DNA from 2 places in the Streptomyces sp. NPDC055632 genome. Region 2 is predicted to be linked to the other one. Evidence: riboswitches for the same ligand, from Rfam matches in the RefSeq annotation. Region 2 holds a riboswitch; the other holds the start of a gene.
What was found. Region 2 has a riboswitch for S-adenosylmethionine ahead of ACWGSR_RS19355 (aminotransferase class V-fold PLP-dependent enzyme). Riboswitches for the same ligand answer to the same signal wherever they lie in the genome.
Positions count from the first base shown of each region.

Region 1: it holds a riboswitch for S-adenosylmethionine, as region 2 does, so the genes downstream of both, thrC (threonine synthase) here and ACWGSR_RS19355 (aminotransferase class V-fold PLP-dependent enzyme) in region 2, are expected to answer to the same signal.

Region 1 is NZ_JBSHHY010000015.1:7,084-14,359, reverse strand. Features, by position in the region: gene ACWGSR_RS20065 (hypothetical protein) at 1-465, opposite strand, end outside; gene ACWGSR_RS20060 (alpha,alpha-trehalose-phosphate synthase (UDP-forming)) at 582-1,943, opposite strand; gene ACWGSR_RS20055 (hypothetical protein) at 2,054-2,323, opposite strand; gene ACWGSR_RS20050 (glucosyl-3-phosphoglycerate synthase) at 2,362-3,303, opposite strand; SAM riboswitch class I at 3,454-3,598, shown strand; gene thrC (threonine synthase) at 3,592-4,902, shown strand; gene ACWGSR_RS20040 (MoaD/ThiS family protein) at 5,007-5,285, shown strand; gene ACWGSR_RS20035 (cold-shock protein) at 5,697-5,900, shown strand; gene groL (chaperonin GroEL) at 6,262-7,276, shown strand, end outside.
Region 2 is NZ_JBSHHY010000014.1:33,552-40,827, reverse strand. Features, by position in the region: gene qcrA (cytochrome bc1 complex Rieske iron-sulfur subunit) at 1-524, shown strand, start outside; gene qcrB (cytochrome bc1 complex cytochrome b subunit) at 521-2,146, shown strand; gene trpD (anthranilate phosphoribosyltransferase) at 2,280-3,344, shown strand; SAM riboswitch class IV at 3,431-3,547, shown strand; gene ACWGSR_RS19355 (aminotransferase class V-fold PLP-dependent enzyme) at 3,757-5,181, shown strand; gene ACWGSR_RS19350 (Lrp/AsnC family transcriptional regulator) at 5,253-5,534, opposite strand; gene ACWGSR_RS19345 (rhomboid family intramembrane serine protease) at 5,531-6,265, opposite strand; gene ACWGSR_RS19340 (hypothetical protein) at 6,425-6,667, shown strand; gene ACWGSR_RS19335 (NYN domain-containing protein) at 6,701-7,276, shown strand, end outside.

The DNA.
Region 1 (7,276 bases), on a different contig from region 2:
TGTGTCCGGGTCGGGCTCGCCGTATCCGTAGGGGCCGGGGTCGGCGACGACGAAGATCCTCGCTCCCGTCTCCGCCACCCGGTACCGGCGGATGTCCGTCGTCGTCGCGTCGTCGTCAGGCTCGATCGAGCAGCCCAGACCGGTGACGGCGGCGCTCAGCTCGTCGAACTCCACCCGGGGGGCGAAGGGTCCGTACGCGTTCCGGAGCGGCGGCGGCACCACGGAGGCGTCGCCCGTCGTCAGACGGTGCACCTGCACGCTGATGCCGAAACACGACCAGACGCCGTCGCCCTCCTCGAACGAGAGCTCCACCAGCCCGTAGTCCCGGCGCATGAGTCCGTGCGAGGCGTCGTCGAGGTGGTCGGGCCCCAGCGCCGCCTCCCACGTCGCGGGCGGGGCGGTGACACCGGCGCCCAGGACGTCGCCGCGGGTGGCGACGTGGGCGTAGAAATCGAGATCGGGCATCCCTTGATTCTCCATGCCGTCGATCAGGGGCGGCGGTGGGGCGTCGGGGTCTGTGGGGGCGTCGGGGTCCTTGGGGGCTTCGGCTCTTCGCCGGGGGTCCCGTCGCGTGCCGGGCCCTACGAGGGGTTCCCGAGGGCCTCCAGCTGGTTCAGGAACCAGCGCTGCGGGGGCAGGGCCGTCGCCGCCGTCGCCAGGCGCTTCGTGCGGTCGGCGCGTTCGGGGTGGGGCATCGTGAGGGCGGTGTGGAGGGCCTCGGCGGTCTCCGAGACGTCGTACGGGTTCACCGTGAGGGCGTCCTCGCGCAGCTCCTCGTACGCGCCCGCCTCCCGGGAGAGGACCAGCGCGCAGCCCTCCTCCGAGACCACCGGTATCTCCTTGGCCACCAGGTTCATGCCGTCGCGGACCGGGTTCACCAGGGCCACGTCCGCGAGGCGGTAGGCCGCCAGGGAGCGGGTGAAGTCGTCCTTCACCGAGACCAGGACCGGCGTCCAGTCCTCCGTGCCGAACTCGGCGTTGATCTCCTCCGCCAGGGCCGCCACCGAGGACGTGTACGAGCGGTAGACCTCCAGGTCCTGCCGGGAGGGGTACGCCGACGCCAGGTGCACCACCCGGCCCCGCCACTCCGGGCGGGTGGTCAGGAGCTCGCGGTAGGCCAGCAGGCCGCGCAGGATGTTCTTCGACAGCTCGGTGCGGTCCACCCGGACGATGGTCTTCCGGTCGCCGACCTCGGCCCGCAGCTCCGCCAGCCGCTCGTCCACCGCCGGCCGGTACGCGAGCGCCCGCAGCTCCTCGGCGTCGACGCCCAGCGGGTACACCGCGACGCGCGTCCCGGTGCCCTTCGTGTCCGCGCCGGCCGCGAAGGCCTCGGCCCAGGCCGACGTGTGGAAGCCCAGCTCGTCCGCGCCGAGCATGCCCCACAGCAGCTCCTCGCGGATGTCGTCCGGCAGCATCCGCAGGTACGCGGGGGACGCCCACGGGGTGTGGGTGAAGTGCGCGATCCGCAGGTCCGGGCGGAGCTCCCGGAGCTGCCCGGGGACCAGGGCCAGGTGGTAGTCCTGCACCAGGACCGCCGCCCCCTCGTCCGCCGCCCCGGCCAGCGCCTCCGCGAAGGCGCGGTTGTAGGCGCGGTACGACTCCCAAAGGCGCCGGAACTCCGCGTCGTACACGGGCTCGCGCGGGATGTCGTACAGGTGGTGGTGCAGGAACCACAGCACCGAGTTCGCGATGCCGTTGTACGCGTCCGCGTACACGTCCGGATCGATGTCCAGCATCCGCACGCCGGGCTCCCCGACCCCGCGCCGGACCGCCTCCCGGTCGCCCTCGCCGAGGGCCGCGCACACCCACACGCTGTCCTGCGAGGAGACGGCGCTCAGGCCGGAGACCAGGCCGCCGCCGCCCCTGCGGGCGTCGAGCGAGCCGTCCTCGCCCAGTACGTACGAGACGGGTCCCCGGTTGGATGCCACGAGCACAGTAGCCATGTGGCGAACCTAGCCCGTCCCGTAAACGCTCAAACGTACGTATACAAGACGGGGGGATCCGGCCACCCAGGGTTACGGGGGAGCGGCGGCGGCCTCGCGGGGCCAGGAGTTCAGAGGTCGGGGCGGTCGCGCAGGGCCGCCCTCGCCACCAGGCCCGTCGCCGCAAGGGCCGTCACCAGGCCGCCGAGCAGCCAGAGGCGTTCCTCGTTCCCCCGGGGGTGGGGCGGGGTGGTCGCCTTCCCCGGCGCGCCCGGCGCCGGGGACGCGTGGACCGGCGGCGGCGGGGCCGCGCCCGCCGTCGCGGGCGCCCACGCCACCGCCGTCAGGACCGCCACCGCCAGCGCCCTGCCCGCACGTCGTCCGAAGCCCATGGAATCCATGGGAAGTGAATGTATGTAAAACGGATCATAAGGTCGCGTTACGCCACGCGGCGCCGCGCGTACTCCGCGATCTCCGCCATCGGCGGCCGCTCCTCCGTGTCCACCGCGTACGTCCGCGGCTCGAAGCCCCGCTCGCCCCGCTCGAACTGGGTCAGCCACGGCCGCACCATGTGCCCCCGCGATAGCCTCAGCTGCGCCGTCCGGTAGATCGCCGCCGCCATCCGGCCGAGCGCGTGCCCGTCCTGGTGCCGGTGCTTGCGGACGCCCACGTCCACCTGCGCGAGCCCGTCCAGGCCCACCGTGTGCAGCGCGTCCACGAGCAGCCCCAGCTCCACTCCGTAACCGACCGGGAAGGGCAGCCGCTCCAGGAGCGAGCGGCGGGCCGCGTACTCGCCGCCGAGCGGCTGCACGAAGCCGGCCAGCCGCGGCCAGTGCAGATTGAGCAGCGGGCGCGCCACCAGCTCCGTCACCCGGCCGCCCTGACCAGGAGTGCCGTCCAGCGGGCGGTCGTACATCGCCTTGACGAGGTCCACGTCCGGGTCGGTCAGGAGCGGGCCCACGATCCCCGTCACGAAGTCCGCGGAGAAGTCCCGCAGATCCGCGTCCACGAAGCACACGACGTCCCCGCTCGTCACCATCAGTGACCGCCACAGGACCTCGCCCTTGCCGGGCACGGCCGGTATCCGGGGGAGTACGTCGTCGCGCGCCACCACCCGCGCCCCGGCCGCCGCCGCGACCTCCGCCGTGCGGTCCGTGGAGCCCGAGTCGAGGACCACCAGCTCGTCGACGAGCGGCACCGCCTCCGACATCAGCTCGCGCCGGATCACGCCCACGATGTCCCCGACGGTCGCCTCCTCGTTCAGCGCCGGCAGCACCACGCTGACCGTCGTCGCACGCTTGGCGGCGAGGATCCGCTCCAGCGGCCGGTCCGCCACGGACCAGGACCGCCGGGACAGCCAGCGCTCCACCTCTTCCAGCACGTGATCTCCATCTCGCGGTTCGGACGGGCCGTCCAAGCGCCCGGGCCTTCGGTTACAGTCTTGAACAACGCAGCGACCCCGCGCACATCGGGGTGGCGTACGCGTCGGAGCGCAGGAACGAAAGTCCCGGCCCTCCCCACAATCGAATACCGCTCATCCAGAGGGGCAGAGGGAAACGGCCCGTTGAAGCCCCGGCAACCCTCCAGTCGGTCACTCGTCATCCAGCGAGGTCCCCGGCTAGGGAAGGTGCCAAATCCGTCTCATGGCGAAAAATTCGTCATGGGAAAGATGAGGAGAAAGGGCCTCGCCTCCATGGCTGTACAGACCGTCGCACCCGCCATCACCGTCGACCTCGGTCCCGCGTCCGGGCTCTCCTGTCGCGAATGCGGTGAAGTCTTCGCACTCGGCCCGATCTTCGCCTGCGAACTCTGTTTCGGACCGCTCGAAGTCGCGTACGACCTCCCCGCCGGCGACCCCGAGGAGCTGCGGAAGCGCATCGAGGCCGGCCCCGCCAGCATCTGGCGCTACGCCCCCCTCCTGCCCGTCCCCGCCGACGTCGCCGAGAAGCCGAACCTGAACCCCGGCTGGACCCCGCTCGTCAAGGCCGACAACCTCGCCCGCGAGATCGGCGTCGCCCCCGGGAAGCTCTTCGTCAAGGACGACTCCGGGAACCCGACCCACTCCTTCAAGGACCGGGTCGTCGCCCAGGCCATCGAGGCCGCCCGCGCCTTCGGCTTCACCACCCTCTCCTGCTCCTCCACCGGCAACCTGGCCGGCGCCGTCGGCGCCGCCGCCGCCCGCGCCGGCTTCCGCTCCTGCGTGTTCATCCCGCACGACCTGGAGCAGGGCAAGGTCGTCATGGCCGGCGTCTACGGCGGTGACCTCGTCGCCATCGAGGGCAACTACGACGACGTCAACCGCTTCTGCTCGGAGCTCATCGGCGACCCGCTCGGCGAGGGCTGGGGCTTCGTGAACGTCAACCTGCGCCCGTACTACGGCGAGGGCTCCAAGACGCTCGCGTACGAGATCTGCGAGCAGCTCGGCTGGGTCATCCCGGACCAGCTCGTCATCCCGATCGCCTCCGGCTCCCAGCTCACCAAGATCGACAAGGGCCTCCAGGAGCTCGTCAAGCTGGGCCTCGTCGAGGACAAGCCGTACAAGATCTTCGGCGCCCAGGCCGAGGGCTGCTCCCCGGTGTCCGCCGCCTTCAAGGCCGGGCACGACGTCGTACGGCCCCAGAAGCCGAACACGATCGCCAAGTCGCTCGCCATCGGCAACCCGGCCGACGGCCCGTACGTCCTCGACATCGCCCGCCGCACCGGCGGCGCCGTGGAGGACGTGAACGACGAGCAGGTCGTGGACGCGATCAAGCTGCTCGCGCGCACCGAGGGGATCTTCGCCGAGACCGCGGGCGGCGTGACCGTCGGCGTCACGCGCAAGCTGGTGGAGAACGGCCTCATCGACCCGGAGCTCACCACCGTCGTCCTCAACACCGGCGACGGGCTCAAGACCCTGGACGCGGTGGCCGACACCTCTCAGGCGACCGCCACCATCCGACCGAGCCTGGACGCGTTCCGCGACGCGGGACTGGCCCGCTGATCCCCTCAGCCGTCCGCTGACTCCTTCAGCGCCCGCTGACTCCCTCAGCGCCCGCCGGTCCCCTCAGGTCCCGGTCCTCGGTTCCCCGAAAGGTTACGTAAGTCATGGCCGTGAACGTCCGCATCCCCACCATCCTCCGCACCTACACCGGCGGGCAGTCTGAGGTCCAGGCCGAGGGCGCGACCCTCGCCGAGGTCATCGCGGACCTGGAGAAGAACCACACGGGCATCGCCGCCCGCGTCCTGGACGACCAGGGCAAGCTGCGCCGCTTCGTGAACGTCTACGTGAACGACGACGACGTGCGCTTCGAGCAGGGCCTGGAGACGGCCACCCCGGCCGGTTCGGGCGTCTCGATCATCCCGGCGGTCGCCGGCGGCTGCTGAGCCGAGGGGGGAGCACCGCTCTTCCTGTCCCGTTTTATTGAATTGCCCCTTCCGCGTCCATAAGCGGAAGGGGCAATTCTGCATGGTTGAGCGCGGTAGAGTTGGGGAAGTCCCCGCCGCTGCTCATGCCGGGCGCATATGAGAACGCGCCTCGACCTGACAAGAAGCAGCCAAACTGTGTGCGCGTTGTGCACCTTCTGCGCGCTTTGCCGGGCCCGACTTGCCCCGCGATTCAAGGGAACCTCCCCAATTCTCCTTTCCGCGCTGCCCAGAATTGCCATCCGAATGGCCTGTTGCAGAGGGCAGTTGGACAGATACATTCAGCCGCGGTCGACGCGTTCCGGCGCAGGGTCTGACCCGGGGTTCGTGAAGTGCGGCCCCGCGCAAGGGCCAGTAATAGGGGAGTTAGGCATGGCTCAGGGCACCGTCAAGTGGTTCAACGCGGAGAAGGGCTACGGCTTCATCGCGGTCGACGGTGGTGCGGATGTTTTCGTCCACTACAGCGCGATCCAGATGGATGGCTACCGCAGCCTCGAAGAGGGACAGCGAGTCGAGTTCGAGATCTCGCAGGGCCAGAAGGGTCCGCAGGCGGACATGGTCAAGCTCGCCGTCTGAGCGCGGCGCGATCGGCCACCGACGCAACGCCGTCGAGGGGCCCGCATCCCTGAGGGGACGCGGGCCCCTCGCGCGTTCGCCGGGCGCCGGGGCCTCGTCGGTCGCCGCTCCCGGGCGCCCCTCCCGCCCCCCGGAGCCCAGTGCCCCCTTCCCGAAACCCGAGAGTCGCTTGCACTCTCCTAGGTCGAGTGCTAATCATTGGCGTTAGCACTCGGCAGGTGAGAGTGCTACGAGGATCGGGCAGACGAGGCCGCCGGCCGGGTGGGGCAAGGAACCACACGGACACGCGGAGGCCGTCCGTCGCGGGCGTCGGCGCGGTCCTGGAGCGTTATCCACCCCATGTCCGGGAGGACCACTTCACATGGCCAAGATCATCGCGTTCGACGAGGAGGCCCGGCGCGGTCTCGAGCGCGGCATGAACCAGCTCGCTGACGCCGTCAAGGTCACCCTCGGCCCCAAGGGCCGCAACGTCGTCCTCGAGAAGAAGTGGGGCGCCCCCACGATCACCAACGATGGTGTCTCCATCGCCAAGGAGATCGAGCTCGAGGACCCGTACGAGAAGATCGGCGCCGAGCTGGTCAAGGAAGTCGCCAAGAAGACGGACGACGTCGCCGGCGACGGCACGACCACCGCCACCGTCCTCGCCCAGGCGCTCGTCCGCGAGGGCCTCCGCAACGTCGCCGCCGGTGCCAACCCGATGGCCCTCAAGCGCGGCATCGAGAAGGCCGTCGAGGCCGTCTCCGGCGCCCTGCTCGAGCAGGCGAAGGATGTCGAGACCAAGGAGCAGATCGCCTCCACGGCCTCCATCTCCGCCGCCGACACCCAGATCGGCGAGCTCATCGCCGAGGCGATGGACAAGGTCGGCAAGGAAGGCGTCATCACCGTCGAGGAGTCCCAGACCTTCGGTCTGGAGCTGGAGCTCACCGAGGGCATGCGCTTCGACAAGGGCTACATCTCGGCGTACTTCGCCACCGACATGGAGCGCATGGAGGCGTCGCTCGACGACCCCTACCTCCTGATCGTCAACTCCAAGATCTCCTCCGTGAAGGACCTCCTCCCGCTCCTGGAGAAGGTCATGCAGTCGGGCAAGCCGCTGCTGATCATCGCCGAGGACGTCGAGGGCGAGGCCCTGTCGACCCTGGTCGTCAACAAGATCCGCGGCACCTTCAAGTCCGTCGCGGTCAAGGCCCCGGGCTTCGGCGACCGCCGCAAGGCCATGCTGAACGACATCGCCATCCTCACCGGCGGCACGGTCATCTCCGAGGAGGTCGGCCTCAAGCTGGAGAACGCGGGCCTCGACCTGCTCGGCCGCGCCCGCAAGGTCGTCATCACCAAGGACGAGACCACCATCGTCGACGGTGCCGGTGACAGCGAGC
Region 2 (7,276 bases):
GCATCGTCCTGCTGCGCGACATGGGCCCGCTGCCCGAGAAGAAGCTCCGGACCACCCTGTGGGCCAAGGGCAAGCAGCTCATCAACATGAACACCCACGAGCCGCTGCGTCCCGAGGACGTCGCGGTCGGTTCGCTGACCTTCGCGATGCCCGAGGGCCTCTCGGAGCACGACCACCACTTCCAGACCGAGATCGCCAAGGCCGCCCTGATGATCGTCCGGATCCAGCCGGACGACATCAAGGACAAGCGCGAGCTCGAGTGGTCGCACGAGGGCATCGTCGCGTTCTCGAAGATCTGCACCCACGTGGGCTGCCCGATCTCCCTGTACGAGCAGCAGACGCACCACGTCCTCTGCCCGTGCCACCAGTCCACCTTCGACCTCTCCGACGGCGCCCGCGTCATCTTCGGCCCGGCCGGTCACGCCCTTCCGCAGCTGCGGATCGGCGTGAACGACAAGGGCTTCCTGGAGGCGCTCGGCGACTTCGACGAGCCCGTCGGTCCTGCCTTCTGGGAGCGCGGATGAGCACCGTGACGGATACGACCAAGAAGGCGCCCGCCGGTGAGCGGGTCGCCGACTGGGCCGACGGCCGCCTGGGGATCTACACGCTGGCCAAGGCCAACATGCGGAAGATCTTCCCGGACCACTGGTCCTTCATGCTGGGCGAGATCTGCCTCTACAGCTTCCTCATCATCATCCTGACGGGCGTCTACCTGACGCTGTTCTTCCACCCGTCGATGAACGAGGTGGAGTACGCGGGGCCGTACGTCCCGCTCCAGGGACAGCTGATGTCCGAGGCGTTCAACTCGACCATGCACATCTCGTTCGAGGTGCGCGGCGGTCTGCTCGTCCGGCAGATCCACCACTGGGCGGCGCTGATCTTCCTCGCCGGCATGTTCGTGCACATGATGCGCGTCTTCTTCACCGGCGCGTTCCGCAAGCCGCGTGAGATCAACTGGCTGTTCGGCTTCCTGCTGTTCTTCCTGGGCATGTTCACCGGCTTCACCGGTTACTCGCTCCCGGACGACCTGCTCTCCGGCACCGGTGTCCGCTTCATGCAGGGCGCGATCCTGTCCGTGCCGATCGTCGGCACGTACCTCTCGATGTTCCTGTTCGGCGGGGAGTTCCCCGGCGGCGACTTCGTCGCCCGGTTCTACTCGGCGCACGTGCTGCTGCTGCCCGGCATCATGCTGGGCCTGGTGGTCGCCCACCTCATCCTGGTGATCGTCCACAAGCACACGCACTTCGAGGGCCCCGGCCGTACGAACAACAACGTCGTCGGCATGCCGCTGCTCCCCGTGTACATGGCGAAGGCGGGAGGCTTCTTCTTCCTGGTCTTCGGCGTCATCGCGGCCATCGCGGCGATCGCCTCGATCAACCCGATCTGGGCGCTCGGCCCGTACCGCCCGGACCAGGTGTCCACCGGCGCCCAGCCCGACTGGTACATGGGCTTCGCCGAGGGTCTGATCCGCGTCATGCCCGGCTGGGAGATCAACCTCTGGGGCCACACGCTCGTCCTGGGCGTGATGATCCCGCTGGTGCTCTTCCCGGCGGTGCTCGCCGCGATCGCGGTCTACCCGTTCATCGAGTCCTGGATCACCGGCGACAAGCGCGAGCACCACATCGCGCAGCGCCCGCGCAACGCTCCGACGCGCACCGCCTTCGGCGTCGCCTGGATCACCGCGTACATGGTCATGCTCGTGGGTGGTGGAAACGACCTCTGGGCGACCCACTTCCACCTGTCGATCAACTCGATCACCTGGTTCGTGCGGATCTTCTTCTTCCTCGGCCCGGTCATCGCGTTCATCGTCACCAAGCGGATCTGCCTCGGCCTCCAGCGCCGGGACAAGGAGAAGGTGCTGCACGGCCGCGAGTCGGGCATCATCAAGCGCCTGCCGCACGGTGAGTTCGTCGAGGTCCACGAGCCGCTCAGCCAGGGCGAGCTGCACCGCCTCACGGCGCACGAGCAGTACGCGCCCGCCGAGCTGCCGCCGGCCGTCGACGAGAACGGCGTCGAGCGGAAGATCGGCCGCATGGAGAAGATGCGGGTCAAGCTCAACAAGGGCTACTACGGCGAGGACAGCCAGATCGCCAAGCCCACCGTCGAGGAGTACAAGGAGATCCAGAGCGGCCACGGCCACCACTGATCGCCTGAGCCCCTGACTTCCTGAGAGTCGCCACGGCGAGAGCCCCGTCCATTCGATGGACGGGGCTCTTCGCCGTCCCCGGGGGTCGATAGGGTGGGGCCGTATCCGTACGCGATGACGATCAGGAGCCGCCATGAGCGCCGCGACCCCCGCTGGAGGACCTACCACGGCGGGCCGCTCCTGGCCCGTCGTCCTGGACGGTCTGCTGACCGGCCGCGACCAGAGCGCCGAGGACACCGCCTGGGCGATGGACCGCATCCTGCGCGGCGAGGCCACCGACGCGCAGATCGCCGGCTTCGCGGTCGCCCTGCGCGCCAAGGGCGAGACCGTCGAGGAGATCTCCGGACTCGTCCGGACGATGTACGAGCACGCCAACACGATCGAGGTCCCCGGCCCCTCCGTCGACATCGTCGGCACCGGCGGCGACGGCGCCAAGACCGTCAACATCTCCACCATGTCCGCGATCGTGGTCGCCGGCACCGGCGCCAAGGTCGTCAAGCACGGCAACCGGGCGGCCTCCTCCGCCTCCGGCGCCTCCGACGTCCTGGAGAAGCTGGGCGTCAACCTGGAGCTGACCCCGCGCCGGGTCGCCGAGGTCGCCGGGGAGGCGGGCATCACCTTCTGCTTCGCGGTGAAGTTCCACCCGGCGCTGCGGCACGTCGCCGCCGCCCGCAAGGAGCTGGGCATCCGGACCACCTTCAACTTCCTCGGTCCGCTCACCAACCCGGCCCGCGTCCGGGCCCAGGCGACCGGCGTCGCCGACGCCCGGATGGCTCCGATCATGGCCGGGGTGCTCGCCGAGCGCGGCTCCTCCGCCCTGGTCTTCCGCGGCGACGACGGGCTCGACGAGCTGACCACCACGGCCACCTCGCGGGTCTGGGTGGTCCGGGACGGCTCGGTGCGCGAGGAGGCCTTCGACCCCCGGGACGTCGGCATCGACCTGGTGCCCGTGGAGGCGCTGCGCGGCGCGGACGCCTCGTACAACGCCGACGTGGCCCGCCGGCTGCTCGCGGGGGAGACCGGCCCGGTGCGGGACGCGGTGCTGCTCAACTCGGCGGCGGCGCTCACGGCCCTCGAACCGGGGGACGGCACCCTGGTGGAGCAGATCCGCGCCGGCATCGCGAAGGCCGCCGAGGCGATCGACTCCGGCGCCGCCCGCCGGGCCCTGGAGCGCTGGATCGCCGTCAGCAACGCGTAGTTCCCGGCCCTTTCGCCGTACGGCCCCGGTCCAGCATGCGGACCGGGGTCTTGCGCATCCGCGATCATGTGGCAGGATGCTCTTCAGGTCACGAGTGACAGCGTTTTGGCCCCGGCTTGCTGTCCGGCAACCCTCCGTCCGTGGCGGGGTGCCCCGGGTGATGACCAGGCCGTAGGCAGCGAGGTCTACGGCAAGCGCGGACCCCTCGAACACCAGGGGTCCTGGTCTCTCGAGGAGCTTTTTCCGTGAGCAAGCGAATGCGATAGGGCGAGTCCGCCCCTTCTTCACCCTCGGATCAGGGTCCCTTCCGCGTACCCCCACGTCTTCCGAGGCCTCACCCGTGCCCCGCCGTGTCCGGCCGCGTACGGGATTCACCGAAGCCATTCCGCACCGCCCGCCGGGAGATACCGCCATGTCCGCACGCCCTGACGCCGTCGCCACCGCCGCCACCGCCACCGCCGTCACCGTCGTCGAGACCGTCGCCACCGAGTCCGCCGACCCCTGCTGCGCCGCCCCGCTGCCCGTCCTCGGCCGGGACGTGACCGTCCCGCTCGTCACCGGCGGCGAGGTGACCTACGCGGCGCTCGACTACGCGGCCAGCGCCCCGGCCCTCCAGCGGGTGTGGGACGACGTCGCCGCGTACGCCCCGTACTACGGCAGCGTCCACCGCGGTGCCGGGTACCTCTCCCAGCTCTCCACCGACCTCTTCGAGAACAGCCGCGCCACCGTCGCCGAGTTCCTCGGCTGCCGCCCCGGCGACCAGGTCGTCTTCACCCGCTCCACCACCGACTCGCTCAACCTGCTCGCCGCCGCGGTCCCGGCCGGCTGCGAGGTTTTCGTCTTCGAGACCGAGCACCACGCCTCGCTGCTGCCGTGGCGCGACGCCCGGGTCACCTACCTCAACGCGCCCCGCACCCCGGCCCAGGCCGTCGAGACCCTGGAGCGGGCCCTCGCCGACCGCGACCCGTACGGCCCCGCCCTGGTCTGCGTCACCGGCGCCTCCAACGTCACCGGCGAGCTGTGGCCGGTCAAGGAGCTGGCCGCCGCCGCGCACGCCCACGGCGCCCGGATCGTGCTCGACGCCGCCCAGCTCGCGCCCCACCACCCGGTCTCCGTGGCCGAACTCGACGTGGACTGGGTCGCCTTCTCCGGGCACAAGCTGTACGCGCCCTTCGGCTCCGGCGTCCTCGCGGGCCGCGCCGACTGGCTCCAGGATTCCCAGCCCTACCTCGCGGGCGGCGGCGCCTCCCGCAAGGTGGCGCGTCGGGCCGACGGTGGTGTGGACGTGGAGTGGCACACCACCGCGGCCCGGCACGAGGCCGGTTCCCCGAACGTCATCGGGGTCTACTCGATCGCCTCCGCCTGCAAGGCCCTCACCGAGGCCGGCTTCGACGCCCTCGTCGCCCGCGAGCAGCACCTGATCGACACGGTCCGCGCGGGCCTGGCCGAGGTCCCCGAGGTCCGGGTGCTCTCGCTCTTCGGCGACGACTCCCCCCGCGTCGGCGTCATCTCCTTCGTCGTGGAGGGCTGGAACAGCTCCCACTTCGCCGCCGCGCTCTCCGCCGAGTACGGCATCGGCGTCCGCGACGGCCTCTTCTGCGCCCACCCGCTGGTCCGCACCCTGCTCGGCAGCGACCCGCAGGACCCGGGCGAGTGCGGCGCCCCCGAGGCCGCGCCCGGCGAGCGGTCCCTCAACGCCATCCGGGTGAGCTTCGGCGCCGGCACGCCCGACGAGCACGTGGAGCGGTTCGTCGGCGCCGTGAAGGAGCTCGTCGGGGACGGCGCCCAGTGGAAGTACCGCACCGAGGACGGCCGCTGCGTCCCCGACCGCGGCTGATCACTCACTCGTACGGGTGAAGGGGCCTCCCGACCGGGAGGCCCCTTCACCGTTTCCGTGCGCGCGGAGCCTCAGGACTCCAGACCGATGGCGAAGGCCGCCTCCAGGTCGTGCTGCGAGTACGTGCGGAACGCGACGTGCGTGTCCGTGGCCTCGACGCCCGGGATCTTGCTGATGCTGCCGGGGATCACGTCCGCGAGGTCGTCGTGGCGCGGCACCCGGACCATGGCGATCAGGTCGTACGTGCCGGTCACCGAGAAGACCTCGCTGACGCTGTCGAGCGCCGCGATCGACTCGGCGATCTCGGGGATGCGGTCCACGCTGGTCTTGATGAGCACGATCGCGGTGATCACGGCTGGCTTTCTCCCTCGGTCGCCGCGGCTGGGGCCTTCACTCTATCCCCACCCCGGTAGCGCACCCAGGCGTAGACGAAGCCGAGGGCGAAGCCCACCACGTGGGCCAGATAGGCGACGCCGGGCCCCGCGCCCGCCGCCCGCGCGGCCATCCACTGGAGCGTGAACCAGAAGACGAGCACGATCCAGGCGGGGAAGCGCAGCGGCAGGAAGAAGAGGAAGGGGAAGAGGCTGGTGACCCGGGAGCGCGGGAAGAGGAAGAGGAAGGCCCCGAGCACCCCGGAGATCGCCCCCGACGCCCCGACGAGGGTCTGCTCGCTGTGGGCGTGCGCCGCCGCGTACCCGGCGAGGGCGAGGTAGCCGGTGCCCAGGTAGAAGAGGGCGAACCCGATCCGCCCCATGCGCTCCTCGGCCATCGCGCCGAAGACGTACAGGAAGAGCATGTTCCCCAGGAGGTGGAGCCAGCTCCCGTGGACGAAGAGCGCGGTGAACGGGGTGAGCAGGGCGCGCGGCTCACCGCCCATCAGCTCGGCGGGGACGACCCCCCAGCGGCGGAAGTGCGAGCCCTGGGCCGCCAGGAGCGCGTCCCCCGTGCCGTACACCGGGTTCAGCCCGGAGACCGGGCCGAAGAGGAAGAGGAGGCAGCAGGCGGCGATGAGCCCGTACGTCACCGAGGGGCCGCCGCGGGCGCCCCGCCAGGCGCCGGTCACCGCGCTTCGCCAATCGATCACGGACAGATCATGGCGTACCGGCGGCGAACTGGACAGAGTGCCTCGCCGTGCCCCCGCCGGGCCGTGAGGCCGTAGGGTTGCGGGCAGTACGACCGCAGTTCGACGGCGCACCGCGGCTCCCGCACCTGAGTACCACGCAACAGGAAGAAGGACGGCTCGATGACGACGGTTCCCCTGCCGACCGCCGAGACCCGCTGGCGCTGCACGCTCTGCGGCAACCTCACCCGCTTCGACGTGACCCGCTCGTCCAAGGTCGTCGAGTACGTCCATCTGGACCTCGCCGGAGAGCCGACCGTCGAGGAGCGGCAGGTGGTCAGTGAGACCATCGAGTCGGTCCGCTGCCGCTGGTGCAACGCGGTGGACCAGATCGAGCTGGTGGACAGGCCGGGCGCCGCCTCCTGAGGGACGGCGCGGACGACATAGGGGTGACGGATCGTGGAGCAGCCCGCGCACGGTGGAGAGCCGGCCGGCGCGGCAGGTGACGCTGCCGAGACGCTCGACCACCCACTGCCGGAAGGCGTACGGCGGCGGGTCGTCGCGCTGGTCGCCGACGCCTTCGGCGGGCTGACCGTCGCGGAGCTGCCCGCGCCCCTGCGGCAGTACGCCCGTTTCACCCCGAGCCGGCGGGCCAAGTTCGCCGGCAACGCGATGGCGGCCGCCCTGGAGGGCGATCCGCTCTTCCGGCAGCGGATCGGCGAGCGGTTCAAGCAGGGCCAGCCCGAGCTGGCCGGAGCCGTGGAGGGCGGCACCCCGCCCGCGGCCGCCGATCCCGTCGACGTGGCGGCGGCCGCCTACGTGCTGCGCCCGCCCGGCTGGGTCAAGCTGGTCGCCGCCGCGGGCGAGGAGGCCCTGCGGGTCGACGCCGAGCGGGCCGACGAGGCCGGCCGGCGCGAGGTGGAGCGGCTGCGCGAGGAGCTCGCCGCCGCCCGGGACCGCTCCCGGGGCGAGACCGAGCAGTTGCGGCACGACCTCGACGCGGCCCGCAAGGAGGCCGAGTCGCTCCACCGCAAG